DNA from 2 places in the Pseudarthrobacter siccitolerans genome. Region 1 is predicted to be linked to the other one. Evidence: riboswitches for the same ligand, from Rfam matches in the RefSeq annotation. Region 1 holds a riboswitch; the other holds the start of a gene.
What was found. A riboswitch is a leader RNA that binds a small molecule or an ion and turns the genes downstream of it on or off. The one in region 1 is predicted to bind S-adenosylmethionine.
Positions count from the first base shown of each region.

Region 2: another riboswitch for S-adenosylmethionine. It lies ahead of QFZ36_RS10870 (DUF1737 domain-containing protein); the one in region 1 lies ahead of QFZ36_RS15915 (cobalamin-independent methionine synthase II family protein).

Region 1 is NZ_JAUSXB010000001.1:3,402,440-3,410,182, forward strand. It holds gene QFZ36_RS15895 (TrmH family RNA methyltransferase) at 70-741, shown strand; gene fbaA (class II fructose-bisphosphate aldolase) at 925-1,944, shown strand; gene QFZ36_RS15905 (DUF3151 domain-containing protein) at 1,947-2,369, shown strand; gene QFZ36_RS15910 (uracil-DNA glycosylase) at 2,527-3,156, opposite strand; gene QFZ36_RS15915 (cobalamin-independent methionine synthase II family protein) at 3,369-4,577, opposite strand; SAM riboswitch class I at 4,587-4,692, opposite strand; gene QFZ36_RS15920 (M14 family zinc carboxypeptidase) at 4,916-5,977, shown strand; gene QFZ36_RS15925 (adenylosuccinate synthase) at 6,234-7,523, shown strand.
Region 2 is NZ_JAUSXB010000001.1:2,313,968-2,321,710, forward strand. It holds gene QFZ36_RS10855 (TetR/AcrR family transcriptional regulator C-terminal domain-containing protein) at 1-606, opposite strand, end outside; gene QFZ36_RS10860 (hypothetical protein) at 840-1,094, shown strand; gene opgC (OpgC domain-containing protein) at 1,190-3,580, opposite strand; SAM riboswitch class IV at 3,934-4,048, shown strand; gene QFZ36_RS10870 (DUF1737 domain-containing protein) at 4,062-4,340, shown strand; gene QFZ36_RS10875 (rhodanese-like domain-containing protein) at 4,337-4,747, shown strand; gene QFZ36_RS10880 (O-succinylhomoserine sulfhydrylase) at 4,748-5,956, shown strand; gene QFZ36_RS10885 (DUF1905 domain-containing protein) at 6,147-6,449, opposite strand; gene QFZ36_RS10890 (HNH endonuclease signature motif containing protein) at 6,567-7,743, shown strand, end outside.

The sequences.
Region 1 (7,743 bases):
CCTACCTCCGCCGGTGATGAAAGCCCGAAAGGTCCAGTCTAGTGTTGAGGGGTGAACCAAACGCCCGGTATGACGTCCGAACCGCTCCCGTTGCCCGGGGAAGCACTGCCGGAGGAGGCCGCCCCCGAAAAGGCGGAGGTCGGCGTCGGGCCCTGGGAAGGCGAACTGCCTGAAGGCGACCACTGGGACCCTGACCTCCTGGCGGACGGCGACCGGCGCAACGTGCTGGACAAGTACCGCTACTGGAAGCACGAGGCGATCGTGGCTGAGCTGGACTCCCGGCGGCACAACTTCCACGTCGCCATCGAAAACTGGCAGCACGACCTCAACATCGGCACGGTGGTGCGCACCGCGAACGCCTTCCTGGCCAAGGAGGTGCACATCATTGGCCGACGGCGGTGGAACCGGCGGGGTGCCATGGTCACCGACCGCTACCAGCACGTCCGCCACCACCCCACCGTTGACGACTTCGTGGCCTGGGCGCAGGGGGAGGGGCTGGCGATCATTGGAATCGACATTTTCCCGGACTCGGTGCCGCTGGAAACCTACGAACTGCCGCGGGACTGCGTGCTGGTGTTCGGGCAGGAAGGCCCCGGTTTGACCCCCGAGGTGCACGAGGCCGCCGTGGCCACCCTGTCCATCGAACAGTTCGGCTCCACCCGGTCCATCAACGCAGCCTCGGCCGCGGCCATCGCCATGCACGCCTGGGTCCGCCGGCACGTCTTCCACCAGCACGTCTAGCCCCGCGGGATGGCATTTGAAGGCACTGCGGGGGCAAATTGCCCTGAAAAGCCGTCCCGCGCCAGTATTACCGTCCGGTGACCCGAAACACTCCGCTCGTCCGGAAATGACTAGGATGGTGCTAGCCGTAAGCGGTACTCCAGGGTTACCAGCCCACAGACGAACCTCAGCATAGGAGTCAGCATGCCCATTGCAACCCCAGAGATCTACTCCGAGATGATCGACCGCGCAAAGGCGGGCGGCTTCGCATTCCCGGCCGTGAACGTGACGTCCTCGCAGACGCTGAACGCCGCCCTCCGCGGCTTCGCCGAAGCTGAGTCCGACGGCATCGTCCAGGTCTCCACCGGCGGTGCGGCCTACTGGTCCGGTGCCTCCACCAAGGACATGGTTGCCGGTTCGCTGGGCTTCGCGGCCTTCGCCCGCGAGGTGGCCAAGAACTACAACGTCAACATCGCGCTGCACACGGACCACTGCCCCAAAGACAAGCTGGACGGCTTCGTCCTGCCGCTGCTGGCTGCTTCCGAGGCCGAGGTCAAAGCCGGACGCAACCCGCTGTTCAACTCCCACATGTGGGACGGCTCCGCCGAAACCCTGCAGGAAAACCTGCGCATCGCCCGCGAACTGCTGGAGCGCACCGCTGCTGCCAAGATGATCCTCGAGGTCGAAATCGGCACCGTGGGCGGCGAAGAGGACGGCGTGGAGAACGCCATCAACGACAAGCTGTACACCACCGTTGAGGACGCCCTGGCCACCATCGATGCCCTCGGCTCCGGCGAGAACGGCCGCTACATCACCGCGCTGACCTTCGGCAACGTCCACGGCGTCTACAAGCCCGGCGGCGTGAAGCTCCGCCCGGAGATCCTCAAGGACATCCAGGCCCAGGTTGGCGCCAAGATCGGCAAGGACAGCCCGTTCGACCTCGTGTTCCACGGCGGCTCCGGCTCCTCCGACCAGGAAATCGCGGACGCCGTCTCCTACGGCACCATCAAGATGAACATCGACACCGACACCCAGTACGCCTACACGCGTCCAGTGGCGGACCACATGTTCCGCAACTACGACGGCGTGCTCAAGGTCGACGGCGAAGTGGGCAACAAAAAGACCTACGATCCCCGCGTCTGGGGCGCATCCGCGGAAGCAGGACTGGCTGCCCGCGTGGTCGAGGCCACCAAGCAGCTCGGTTCAGCCGGAAAGACCTTCTAGGAATGTCCGACGAGTTCCGCCGTAACCTGATGGGCCCCGAGCCCACGCTCCTGCCTGCCGAGACCGAGGTCAACCAGCAGCTGGAAGCGGGCCAGGAAGCCCTGGACCTCGTGGCGAAGCACCCGACGTCCTCATTGCTGTGGGCTGTTCTTGCCGAGGAGGCCTGGGCCGAGGGACGCACCATCGATTCCTACGCCTACTCCCGTGTGGGCTATCACCGCGGGCTGGACTCGCTGCGCCGCAACGGCTGGCGCGGCGTGGGGCCCATTCCCTGGGAGCACGAGCCCAACCGCGGCTTCCTGCGGGCGCTGTATTCCCTTGGCCGGGCATCCGCAGCCATCGGTGAGGCCGAGGAGCCGGAGCGGATCGAGAAATTCCTGAACGACTCCGACCCTGCGGCGAAAGCCGCCATCGAAGCAAAGTAGCAAAGAGGACGACGGCGGGCGGTCACCTTTTCGAAAAGGTGACCGCCCGCCGTCGTTCCCTAAGTGGCGTTGGATTGAGTTCTGGTGGTTGGGCTAGTTGAAACCTGGGTTCCGACAAGCTCAATCACCGGAAATCGCGAACTCAATCACCCTGTGGCTATGCCTTCTGGAGCCCTGTGCGCGCCATGGCGTCGGCGTAGGCCACACGCATGGCCTCGAGGTATTCCTCCTGGCGGGCGGGTGAACCGGCGAAGGCGCGGCCGCTGAGGGATCGCACTTTGTAGGTCTTCAGGCCGCGGCGCCAGAGCAGCGGAACTTCGGTCTTCAGCAGCAGGTTCGCCAGGCGGTTGGCCTCTGTGCCGTGCGCCACGATCACTGAAGCGCGGGGGACCAGGGCCAGGAATTTGAGCAGCGGCTTCAGGCCGGCGGACACCTGATCCGGGGTGAACTTTCCGTTCGGCTCCCCGGGGATATGCCACGGGTGGACGTTCCACGGCATCACGAACTCCGGCCGAAGCCCCAGCTTCCACTGGATACCGAGCATCCGCGTTGCGGCGTCAGCGTCCCCGGCCGTGATGAAACCGGACTTGTCGGCCTCGCCGATGTTCGAGTACAGGCTGATGATCCGGCACTCGTCGACGTCGTGCATCGGGTCAACGTAGGGTACTGCCGTGCCGGGCTTGGCCTCCTGCAGGGAATCGCACAGTTCGTTGACGGCGGCAACATTGGGTTCGTAGCGGCGGCTCAGAAGCTGCTCATGGAATGATTCGGGTGCCAGGGCGGTCATGTAGGGCTGGGTCTCCTGCGGGGATTGGTGTTGCGCCACCGCGAAAATGGGCGCACTGTGGCGCAACACATCCGAGGTGGTTGAAATGGGGTGGGCCGATTCCTGGTCGGCCTTTCCCAGTTTAGCAAGCCCCGGGAAACGAAACGCCGGTCCCGTGCACCCGGCTGAAAAGGGTGCCCGGGACCGGCGGGGGTCCGACGCGCTGTTATTGCCTACCAGAGGCGCTTGGTGGCCCGGCGGGCACCCTCGCCCAGTGCTTCCAGCTTGGCGAATGCGATCTGCGGGTGCACCCTGCCGCCCAGGCCGCAGTCGGTGGACGCGATGACGTTCTCCCGGCCCACCACCTCTGCGAAGCGGACGATCCGATCCGCCACCAGGTCCGGGTGCTCCACCACATTGGTGGCGTGTGAGACCACGCCGGGAATGATGACCTTGCCCTCAGGGAGCCTGGCGTCTTCCCAGACGCGCCATTCGTGTTCGTGCCGGACATTGGCGGCCTCAAAGGAGTAGCCGCCGGCATTAATCTGCAGTACGGACCCGATGATGTCCGCGAAGGGAATATCCGTGGTGTGCGGGCCGTGCCAGGATCCCCAGCAGACGTGCAGCCGGATCTGTTCCTGGGGCAGGTCACGCAGCGCCCAGTTGGTGGCCTCCACGCGCAGCTGGATGAACTTCAGGTAGTCATCAAGAGCCGGCTCAGGGTTGATCTGGTCCCAGCTTTCGGCGAGTGAAGGATCATCGAGCTGGACCGTGAGTCCGGCATCGATAATGGCCTTGTATTCCTCGCGCATGGCGTCGGCGCAGGCGTACAGCAGTTCCTCGTCGGTCTTGTAGTACTCATTGGCAACCCGTGCACAGGACCCGGGGGAGAGCGAGGCCACAAAGCCCTCGGACAGTCCTGCGGCGGCCAGCCCGCTCTTCAGGTTCTTGACGTCGGAGGCCACCAGGCCGTGCCCGGTGTAGGTGAGGGGCCCGGCAATCTTGGGCTGGGAAACGCTCTTGCGGTGGGCCAGGATGCCGGCGGACGGATCATTGTAGGCATCGTTGAACTTCTGCCGGTCACGACGGTCCGGGAATGAGGTCAGGACAATGTTCCCGGGGGAGGACCGGCGTACCTGGGTATCAGCCCAACGGTCCACGTCCGTCGCTTCGAGGCCACCAAGCCGGGAGAAGGAGTAGTTCCACCAAGCCCCGTAGTCAACCGAGCTGGACATCGCGTGCCCATATTCGCCGTCATTGGCGATATCGATGCCCAAGTCCTTCTGGCGCTGCACCACGTCCGCCACTGATGCTTCCAGCAGGTCAAGGAACCGAGGGGTGAGGCCCTCCTGCTCCTTGGCGGCGTTGGCTGCTATGAGTTCAGGGGTGCGAGGCAAAGACCCTGCATGGGTGACGCGGATGTGGTCTGTGTTCAGGGACACTGGAATTCCTTTCCATCGGTCCTGGCAGTAGCACCTTCGCGGCAGGGGGTACCTGCACTTAGCGGGGTTGCTGCGGCGTCAACGATCCAGGTCTCTCGGCCGCTCCGGATGGTTCACTCTCACTTAATTCCAAGACTTTCCCGGGAGCAAATCCGGTTCGGATTGTTTCGGCGGAAAGCAGGCGTGGCGACTGCTTTCCAAATCGCTATAACTGCATGCAGGTTCCTGTTATATCCATTGACAGGTTTCGTTTAGCTTGGTTGGCTCTTGTCACAGGCCGCAATGGGGGACATGGCTGCCTGAACGCACCCCAATGCACTCGAAAGAGGTAACGCACCGTGAGAAAAGCCCTGGCAACTTTCAGGACCCTTGCCGTTTCCGGAGCCCTGGCGCTGGCAGCAGTGACGGCGCCCGCGCCGGCGATGGCCGTAGGCGAAGGCCCCAACTACGACGGCAATGGCCAGATCACCACATCGAAGCTGGCCACCTACGACGAGATGGTCTCCTTCCTCAAAGACCAGGACACCCGCCAGCCGGCCATGGAGCTGGAGGTCATCGGGCAGACGGTGAAGGGCCGCGACATCCACCTGGTCAAGTACATCTCGGACCCGGCCAAACCCACCATCCTTTACCTGACGCAGCAGCACGGCAACGAACAGCTGACTACCGAGGGCGCCCTGGAATTCGTCAAGCACCTTGGCACCGGCAAGTCAGGGGATGTCCTGGACGGCGTCAACATCCTCATCGTTCCCATGCTGAATGCAGACGGGGCCATGGGTGACGTGAACTTCTCCCTGGCGGACTACCAGGCCAAGGGCGGCCGCAACATGACCCGGTACAACGCCGAAGAGGTGGACCTCAACCGTGACCACGTGGACAAAGTCCAGCCGGAAACCCAGGCGCTCCATAACAACGTGATGCGCAAGTACCGGATCGACTACATGATCGACCTGCACCACCAGGGCACCCGCAGCCAACGTGACGGAGAACTCGTCTCCGGCTCCATCCTCTACCCCACCACCCCGAACGCCGATCCTGCAGTTGTGGAGAAGTCCAAGCAGCTGGGCGCGGTGGTGTTCCACAACGTCGATTCCACCGGCTGGGGCCACCTGGGCAAGTACGTGGGCGGCAGCGCCGAAACCATCAGCCGCAACGGCATCGCGGTGGAATACGGCATCGCAACCCTGCTGTTTGAGATGCGGGGCATGTCGGACCACTACCTGGACGGATATGCCCTGGGGCTCCGGAGCAACGGGTACCTGATCAAGCAGACAGTGACCACCCTGACGGCCACGGCCGAAGCCATCGCTGACAGATCAATTGCCGACGCCGACACCTCCTTCTGGGACAGCCTCGCCACCCAGACCTCCCGCCCGGGCGAGGAAGCTGAGGACGAGTAGTAACTGCTGACAGTCCGCCGCGGTCCCACGGCATGGGTGCTTTAGCCTGCAAGAAGGACCGCGGCGGCCCAACGAGTGGACAAAGTCCCTCATCCGCTAAACTTGGGTGGTAAGAGCCCCGGAACTCTTGCATCGCTGTGCTGCCCCGCGGACCAGCGAAGGCCGGTCCATTCGGGGCATTCTCATGAACGGCGCTGTACAGGCCCGCCACGCCGTGGCCGGGCCCGGGCAGCCCGAACGAATGGGGGAGGATCCCATGCCAGCAATTGTGATCGTAGGAGCCCAGTGGGGCGACGAAGGAAAAGGCAAAGCGACCGACCTGCTGGGCGGCCGCGTTGACTATGTCGTCAAACCCAACGGCGGCAACAACGCCGGGCACACCGTCGTCGTAGGCGGTGAAAAATACGAACTCAAGCTGCTTCCGGCAGGCATCCTCAGCCCCAACGCCGTCCCCATTATCGGCAACGGCTGCGTGGTAAACCTCGAGGCACTCTTCCAGGAGATTGAGGGCCTCCAGGCGCGCGGTGCCGACACCTCAAAGCTTCGCGTCTCCGCCAACGCCCACCTCGTGGCTCCGTACCACCAGGTGCTGGACAAGGTGACGGAGCGCTACCTCGGCAGCCGGGCCATCGGGACCACCGGCCGCGGCATCGGCCCCGCGTACATGGACAAGGTGGCCCGCCTGGGCATCCGCGTCCAGGACGTCTTTGACGAGTCGATCCTCCGCCAGAAGGTGGAAGGCTCGTTGCGGCAGAAGAACGAACTCCTGGTCAAGATCTACAACCGCCGTGGCGTGGTGGTGGACGAGATCGTGGAGTACTTCCTGTCCTTCGCCGAGCGGCTGCGCCCGCTGGTCATCGACAGCACGCTGGTGCTGAACACCGCCCTGGATGAGGGCAAGGTAGTGCTCATGGAAGGCGGCCAGGCCACCTTCCTGGACGTGGACCACGGAACCTACCCCTTCGTGACTTCCTCCAACCCCACCGCCGGCGGCGCCTCCGTGGGTTCGGGCATCGGCCCCACCCGCATCTCCCGCTCCATTGGCATCATCAAGGCGTACACCACCCGCGTAGGCGCAGGCCCGTTTCCCACGGAACTGTTCGATGAGATGGGCGTGTACCTGCAGAAGACCGGCGGCGAATTCGGCGTCAACACCGGCCGGCCCCGCCGCTGCGGCTGGTACGACGCCGTCCTGGCCCGCCACGCCTCCCGCGTCAACGGCTTCACGGACTACTTCGTGACCAAGCTGGACGTGCTCACCGGCATCGAGCAGATTCCCGTGTGCGTAGCCTACGATGTGGACGGCGTCCGGCACGACGAGATGCCCATGACGCAGACAGAGTTCCACCACGCCGTGCCCATCTTCGAGTACTTCGACGGCTGGACCGAGGACATCACCGGGGCACGCACCTTGGCGGACCTCCCGGAGAATGCGCGCAACTACGTGCTGGCCCTGGAAAAGCTGTCCGGTACGCGTTTCTCCGCCATCGGAGTTGGCCCGGACCGCGACCAGACCATCGTGGTCAACGACCTCATCAACGACTGACATGTGGGCCCACGCCTGGGCCCACGCTACCGAGGGGCCCCGACCGAGCTTGCGAGATTGGGGAGGTAGCAGGGAGGCTTCCCTGGCCGAGCTTGCGAGGCTAGGGAGCGGGTGGGGACGACGCCGGCGGGTCACCTTCACAGGTGGCCCGCTGTTTGCGTTATCCAGGGAAACTTAAGGCAATTTACACAGGGTTAACGCCGTAGGTCTTGCGGCGCTG
Region 2 (7,743 bases), 1.1 Mb from region 1:
GTCCGGAGCCAATGCCCTCAGCCGGGGGAACTCCTTGGCGGGCAGCCGGTGCAGGCCGAGCCGCAGCAGTGCTTCGTTTTCTTCCGGATCCACCACATATTCCTGCAGTTCGTTCAGGATGTGGCCGTAGAGGAAGCCGTAGTAGGCGCGGTAGACGTGCAGGGCACCGGCGGGGTTGAACCCTGCCCCGATCAGCAGGGAGAGGATCTGTTCCAGCGGACGCAGGGTGCCCAGCGGCCTCAGCCCCAGTGGGGTGGAGAGGGGCCTGGTGACCAGCAGCGGCACCACGTTGGGGTGCTGGAGCGCGAGCAGCCGCAGGTTGTGGGCGATGCTGCGGAGCTGTTCTTTCCAGTCCGGGTCCTCGGGATGGATGGGGAGCTGGTTGAGGACCAGTTCGGACACTCCGTCAAGCAATGCTGCCCGGTTCTCCGCGTAGCGGTAGAGGCTCATGGGGTCACGGCCCAGTTCCTGGCCCAAACGGCGCATTGTCAGCGCATCCAGGCCTTCAGCGTCCACCAGTTCGAGCGCTTTGGCCAGCACCAGTTCACGGCTGAGCGGAGCCTTCCGGCCGCGTTCTTCGGTGCGTGAGGGCTTCGGGGAGGACATGTGTTTACCGTTCTGGAGCCGTCAGCAAGTGGGGTGCCCGAAGGTAATTCCAGACGCTTGCCGTATTTGTAGTCTACGGGTAAAGTCTACAGCGTAGACAAGGTGTTAGCGCCATCTTGCACCCATCGATTCCCGAAGATTCGATTAACGCTCCATTGCCTTGTGCAGGCTTTGAGGTTCCCGCTGCTGTAGCCGAACGGCGGCACCCACGCACCTAGCGAAGGGACGCCGTCATGGCACATTCGCAGTTCGACACTTTCCTCCAGGAAGCCACCCAGCTGGATAAGGCCTACGATCACAGCCTCGACGACGACCGGCTTTACGGCCTGTACACCAGCTGGTGCTTCATCAACCAGCAGACGCCCGGCCAGGAGTCCGTTTTCTGGGCAGCCATGAAACACCGTATGCCGGCGGGCCACAACGGCCTGCGCATGAAGGGCCCGGCAGCCGCCGACTACATCCTGACAAGCTACCCCGGCCTCGTTTAGGGTCTGGCACATGAAAAGGCGTGAAGCGCTTCCCGGCAGGAAGCGCTTCACGCCTTTTCGTTTTTTCAGCTCTCTATCCTTCTCCGACTGTCGCCTCAGGTCGGAATGATCCGGAAGAGGAACCGCGTCCGGACCATCACGCACAGGAGCCCCAGGACAAGCGCGCAGGCCGCCGTATTAATCCAAATGTCGCCTTGGCGCAGCGCCGGGATGTTGGCGATCACCGCGATCAGCACCACGTGGATGATGAAGACGTACAGGGTTGCCCGGCCCAGGGGAATCAGGAACCAGCCCAGGGCGCGGGCCACCGGTTTCCAGTAGGCCGTGAGGAATGCGTAGGCGGCCACCACCAGCACCAGGACGTTGAGGAGCCGGCCCGGGGCCAGATAAGTGCGGCCGAAGAAGAGGTCATACATGGTCCGGTAGGCCGTGTCCGGAACAATCGCGAGCCGCATATCAAAGGCGTTGGCCAGGTACGGGTTGCCCCAGGACAGGAACGCGAAAGCGAAGGCGGCCGCAGTGCAGGCGGCCACTGCCCAGGTGTGGTCAGTCAGCCACGAAACAATGCGGTGGCGGTGGAAGCCCGCCACCAGGCCGATCACGAAAAGGACCTGCCACACCAGCAGCGGGAAAGAGTCCTCGAACTGCGAGGGCAGGATCCGGAACCGGGTGGCCGCGCCCACTGCGTACACGGCCAGCGTGGCGCCGAGCACCCATACTGCCTTGCCGCGGTTGAGTGCGGCAAGGATCAGCGGGCTGACGAGCAGCAGCACCACGTACAGGCCCATCACGTTGAACTGCCACGGGCCGAACTGCAGCAGCAGGATGGCCGGCAGGACCTGCGGCGGTACGGGGAACTGGAACAGCGATTCCATTCCGGCGTAGAGGTCGTAGGTCCGGCCGGCGCCATTGTGCCCCGCCCCGCCGGTTCCCTGGTCAACGTAGGTGGTCAGTGCATCACTCTGGAACAGGGGCAGCAGCGAGATCAGGAAAACGCCGATCAGCACCGCCAGGGCCGTCAGGTAAAGCTTCCCCGCACGGCGGGAGGTCAGGTCCACCACCGTCCCAAAGTCCCGGTTGACCCGGGGCCCGTACACCATGCCCACCACCAGCCCCGAGAAGAGGACAAAAAGTTCGGCCCCGGAAACGAAACCCACCGCCTCCTGCGTGAGCAGCTGGAACAACGATGTCATGCCCAGGTGGTTCACCACCACAAACACAATGGCCATGCCGCGCAGCAGGTCCACCCGCGAATCCCTGCTTGAGGGATCGGTGTAGCCCCAGGCTGTTGCGGCATTGACCCGCCGGGGGATCTGCCAAAGCGCCACCAGGAGGATGATCAACGCCGCTCCCACGGTCCAGGCAGCCGCCCCCGGGAGGGTGTTGGCGCGGACGTATCCGCTGCCGGCAGCGATTTCGGTGGCAGGACCGGTCACCATGGGGGAAGCCTCGAGCCGGTCCAGGGCGGCAGCAGCAACCGCAGGATTCCCGGTGACCAGCCAGTCGATGCTGGCCACCCCCGTGTCCCTGGTGCTGGTCCGCTCATCCCAGGCCACTGCCGACGTGCCGGCGAAGTCCGTGGACGTGGCCGCATCCAGGACCTGGTCCCACCAGCCGACTTTGATGTCCACGTCGGAAGCGCCGCCGGAGGCCGGGCTGTAGAACGCGGAGGTCTGCAGCAGGAACGGCTTGTCCTTGCCGGACGCATAAGTCGCGTAGAAGTTTTCCCCGCCGGAGGCCGTGAGCATCTCCTGGAGTTCGTTCTGCCGGGGAACGGTGTTGACCGCCGCGCCGCCGGCAGTGTCGTCGTGGAAAGCGGCCAGGCCCACCCAGTCCACGGCATCGTCCCCCGGATAGTACGGGGCGTAGGCCGCATCGGAGCCGTTCCACACGCCGTCACCGTTGGTATCGAGCAGGGCGAAGCCATCGCTGCCCGGCACAGGGGCGTTCCGGTGCCGGTCAAACGGATAGTCCTTCCTCAGGTACGGCTCCCACACCATCGGTGGGCGGCTGCCGTCGGTATCTTCAAAGGCTGCGGCGACGGCCTGGAAGGCGGACCGGTAAGCGGCAGGCTGCTGGCCCCACTCCACCCAGCTGGCATTCATGTCGGGGGCAAAGCGGATCAGCACCTGGCCCTTGAAGTCCGCCGTCAGCCTCCGCACGTCGCCGGCGAATGATGCGGCAGCTTCAGCGGTAACCTGGTCAAGCGGAACGTTGGGCTTCACCGTGAGCATCGCGTGGGCGCCCTGCATCCCGGACTGCTCCAGGAAGCCCCGGATGTCGTTCTCCTCCGATCCACGGAAGGGCAACGCGATGTCGTGCCCGAAAAGCGCCGGCGACGCGCCGAACCTCTCCGTAAAACCGGCCGCCGTGTCCTCGCCCCATTCGAGGACAGCGCCCAACAGCGGTTTGCCCTCACCCGGGAAGGTGTCTGCAGCATGGGCAGCTCCGGCGGGCAGCACCACTGCCAGGAGGGCAATCGTCACCGCGGCAAGAAGGGCAGCACCCCCGCGGACAGCCGACTGGCGGGTATGTTGTCCCCGGAAATTTTGCCAATGGAGTTGCGTGGGACGGCTCTCCAGCACGGCGGCTCGTGGCGTGCTGATGGGGACCCCCAGGAATTTTGCTCCGACGGCGCGGCGGCGCCCTGACAAGAACCCTATCTGGCGTGGAAAGCCGCGGCGGGCGTCGGTCGGCTTCGCTGCCCGTGGCGGTTCCCGCCGTCGTACGTTCCAGGAACCGCCGCGCAATCACCCAAGCTGCTTCAGCGGCGCTTCAGTTACGGAACATGACGACGACGGCGGTGCGGCCCCGCGCGCCAAGTGTTACGTTTTTGGGGAGTAATGAGTACCGGTGCCAAGCCCTGACTGGCCGGTCGGCAACCCTCCTTCCGCGGCGGGGTGCCTCAGGTGAATACTCGGCATATCGACCGATTCGAGCTGCAAGCGTGAGAGAAGGAGATCCGTCATGTCTGACGCACCTGCCCCTGAAGAGAAATTGTCCTACCGCCTCATCAGCGGGCCGGATGACCGTGCGTTCTGTGAGCGGATCTCGGCCGCGCTGGCAGAGGGGTATGTGCTGCACGGAAGCCCCGCAGCAACCTTCAACGGCAGCAGCGTCATTGTGGCCCAGGCTGTAGTCCTGCCGGCCGCCATCGCGTCCGCGGATGCCGCCGTCGCCACTGCCGTTGATGACCTTGAAGCAGCCAGCGAAGACCTCGAGTTCGACGGCGAGGGCCACGCATGAGCTATGCAGGAGACCTCACCCCCCAGGAAGCCTGGGACAAGCTGCAGCAGGGCGCCATCCTCGTGGACGTGCGCACCGAGGGCGAATGGGCCCACATCGGCATCCCCGACACAAAGGCCACGGACAATGATCCGCTGTTCATCCAGTGGACCTTCCCGGGCGGCATTCCCAACCCTGATTTCATCAAGGACCTGAGCCTGCAGGCCCCCGACAATCCTTCAACTGAGCTGCTCTTCCTCTGCCGCTCCGGGCAGCGTTCCATCGCTGCCGCAACCGCCGCCACGCAGGCCGGCTTCACCTCCTACAACGTGCTGGAGGGCTTCGAAGGCGAGCCGGACCGCTATGGAGAGCGCACCGTCAACGGCTGGAAAAACCGCGGCCTGCCAACCAACCTGGGAAAGAACTAAGTGACCTTCAACGAAGACGCCGCCGGCTGGAGCCCCGACACCCAGGCCGTCCGCGGCGGGCTGGACCGCACCAACTTCCAGGAAACCAGCGAGGCTGTGTTCCTGAACTCCGGCTTTGTGTACGAATCCGCCGCCGCTGCCGAACGGGCCTTCACCGGTGAGGACGAACGCTTCGTCTACTCCCGCTACGGCAACCCCTCCGTTGCTACATTCCAGGAGCGGCTCCGCCTCCTGGAGGGCACCGAAGCGTGCTTTGCGACGGCGTCCGGCATGTCCGCAGTTTTCACCGCCCTGGGTGCCTTGCTGGCTGCCGGCGACAGGGTGGTTGCCGCCCGCTCGCTCTTTGGCTCCTGCTTCGTGATCCTCAACGAGATCCTGCCGCGGTGGGGCGTGGAGACCGTATTCGTGGACGGCCCGGACCTGGACCAGTGGCGCGAAGCCCTGTCCCAGCCCACCACCGCCGTGTTCTTCGAGTCGCCGTCAAATCCCATGCAGGAAATCGTGGACACTGCGGCGGTGAGCGAACTCGCCCACGCCGCAGGTGCCACCGTCGTCGTCGACAACGTCTTTGCCACTCCCCTGCTGCAGCGTTGCGGCCAGTTCGGCGCCGACGTCATTGTCTACTCGGGTACCAAGCACATCGACGGCCAGGGCAGGGTCCTGGGCGGCGCCATCCTGGGCACCAAGGAATTCATCGAAGGCCCGGTCAAGCAGCTCATGCGGCACACCGGCCCGTCGCTGTCCGCCTTCAACGCGTGGGTCCTCACCAAGGGCCTTGAGACCATGGCCTTGCGCGTCAACCACTCCTCCGCCTCGGCGCTGCGGATCGCCGAGTGGCTGGAGCAGCAGCCGGCCGTGAGCTGGATCAAGTACCCGCTGCTGAAGTCGCACCCGCAGTACGAGCTCGCCGCAAAGCAGATGAAGGCGGGCGGCACGGTGCTCACCCTTGAACTTGCCCCTTCCGGCGGCCGCTCGGGCAAGGAGGCCGCCTTTGCGCTGCTGGATGCCTTGCGGATCATCGACATCTCGAACAACCTGGGCGATTCCAAGTCCCTGATCACCCACCCTGCCACCACCACGCACCGGGCGATGGGACCTGAGGGCCGCGCGGCCATTGGCCTGAGCGATGGAGTTGTTCGGCTCTCGGTGGGGCTTGAGGACGTGGACGACCTGATTGGCGACCTGGAACAGGCACTCAAGCAGATTTAGCGCTGGCTGGAGCTTTGTGCTGGCTCCCGAGCGCTGGCTCCGCTCCGGCACCGGGACCATTTGCCGCTTGCTGCTCCTTCGTCGCTCTGACGCAAGCTACAAAAATGGCCCCGGTCCCCTCGCTGGACTACGCGACTGTACCGGAAATCTCGCGCGCTGCGCCGGAAATCCACCGGCCGTTGCCCTGGTCTCAGGCGTCCGGTACGGAGAGTTGGACGGCGACCACGTCGCCTTCACTGATCCGCGCTTTGTCCCTGATCGCCTTCTTCAGGGGCAAAAGGTAAGAACCGCTCTGAGCGTCCCGGAAGAGCGAAGTCTGCCAGGAGTGTCCGCCGATCTCGGCCCTGACTTTGATCGAGCCGAACGCCTTGCTGGACCCTGCAGTTTGAACGCGCACATCGTCCGCGATCTCTGCCGGCAGGGTCAGGAAGTGCCAACCGGCCTCGCCGGGATACAGCCACAATGCTGCTTTGAAAGAATACGACGCCGTCACGCGCCGAGTATGGCACTTTCGGGCCCCACATATAAAGCGGCCAAAAAGTTCTGCAGTTTTTCCCACCGGCCGGCCCACCGCACCTAAAATGTCAGACCCCCGTTAGAAGATGTTTCTATGGGAAACGGCGCGGGCACAGTGGCGGTGATGGAGGGCATTCATGCTTCCGTCGCTGGCCTTGATGCGCTGTTTGTTGAGGATGCCCGCTTGGGCGCGGGCCGCCCGGGCCCTGCTAATACTGACGGCGTTGACGTCGTGACCGATGTGCTGCAGCGGCAGTATGAGATCCGTCTGGAGCGGATGGCCGTAACGAAGCAGCTGGAAGCCCAGATCGCCGCCATCAAGGCCCGGGATGCCGCCGAGGCCATCGAAATCCAGCACGAGATGACCCCGCCCGAAGCACCCGCACACGAACGCACTTACGCGGAGATGTCCGCGATCGAGGAAATCGCAGGCGTCCTGACCATCAGCTCCCCCGCCGCCGGGGCGCTCGTCACCCAGTCCCGGCAAGTCTGCTCCCTGCCGCCGGTCATGGACGCCCTCTCCGCCGGGGCCATTACCTGGCAGCACGCCAAAATCATCGCCGACGAAACCGAAGGCCTCGGCCCCGCCGGCGCGGCCGCCCTCGCCGCGCACTTCCTGGACCCCGACGCACCCAACCCGGCACGCGGAGCCGCCGCCGGCGAACTCGTACCGTCACGGTTCCGGACCCGAGTCCGTAACTGGCGCGAACGCCACCACCCCGAAACCCTCGAAAAACGCCACACCAAAGGCGCCGCCGACCGGCGGATGGAATACACCCCGGACCGCGACGGCATGGCCTGGCTCTCCCTGTACCTGCCCGCCGACACCGCATCCGCCATCTGGAACCGCAGCACCGCCCTCGCCCGCGGCCTCCAGGGCCCCGAAGAGCCCCGGTCAATGACACAACTCCGGCCCGACATCGCCGCCGGCCTGCTTCTCAGCGCCGGCCCAGCCCTCAGCCCCGCCCCCGAAAGCACCGCGGGTCAAAGCACCGCAGGACAAAGCACCACGGGCGAAGGCAAGACAGAAACCACCGAAGACGGCTTCGATGCCCCCATCGGCGTGGCCTCCGTGTCCGTCAATGACCGGCCCGCCGCCGACCTCGCCTCCGCCGGGCATGAGGAAACCGGCCGCAGCGGTTACACGGACCTCGCCAGCGTCCCAGTCCCGAATGCCCAAGTGCTCGTCACGGTCCCGGTGTTCGCACTCCTCGGCCTCACCGACGAACCCGCAACCCTGGACGGCTACGGACCTATCCCCGCCTCCATGG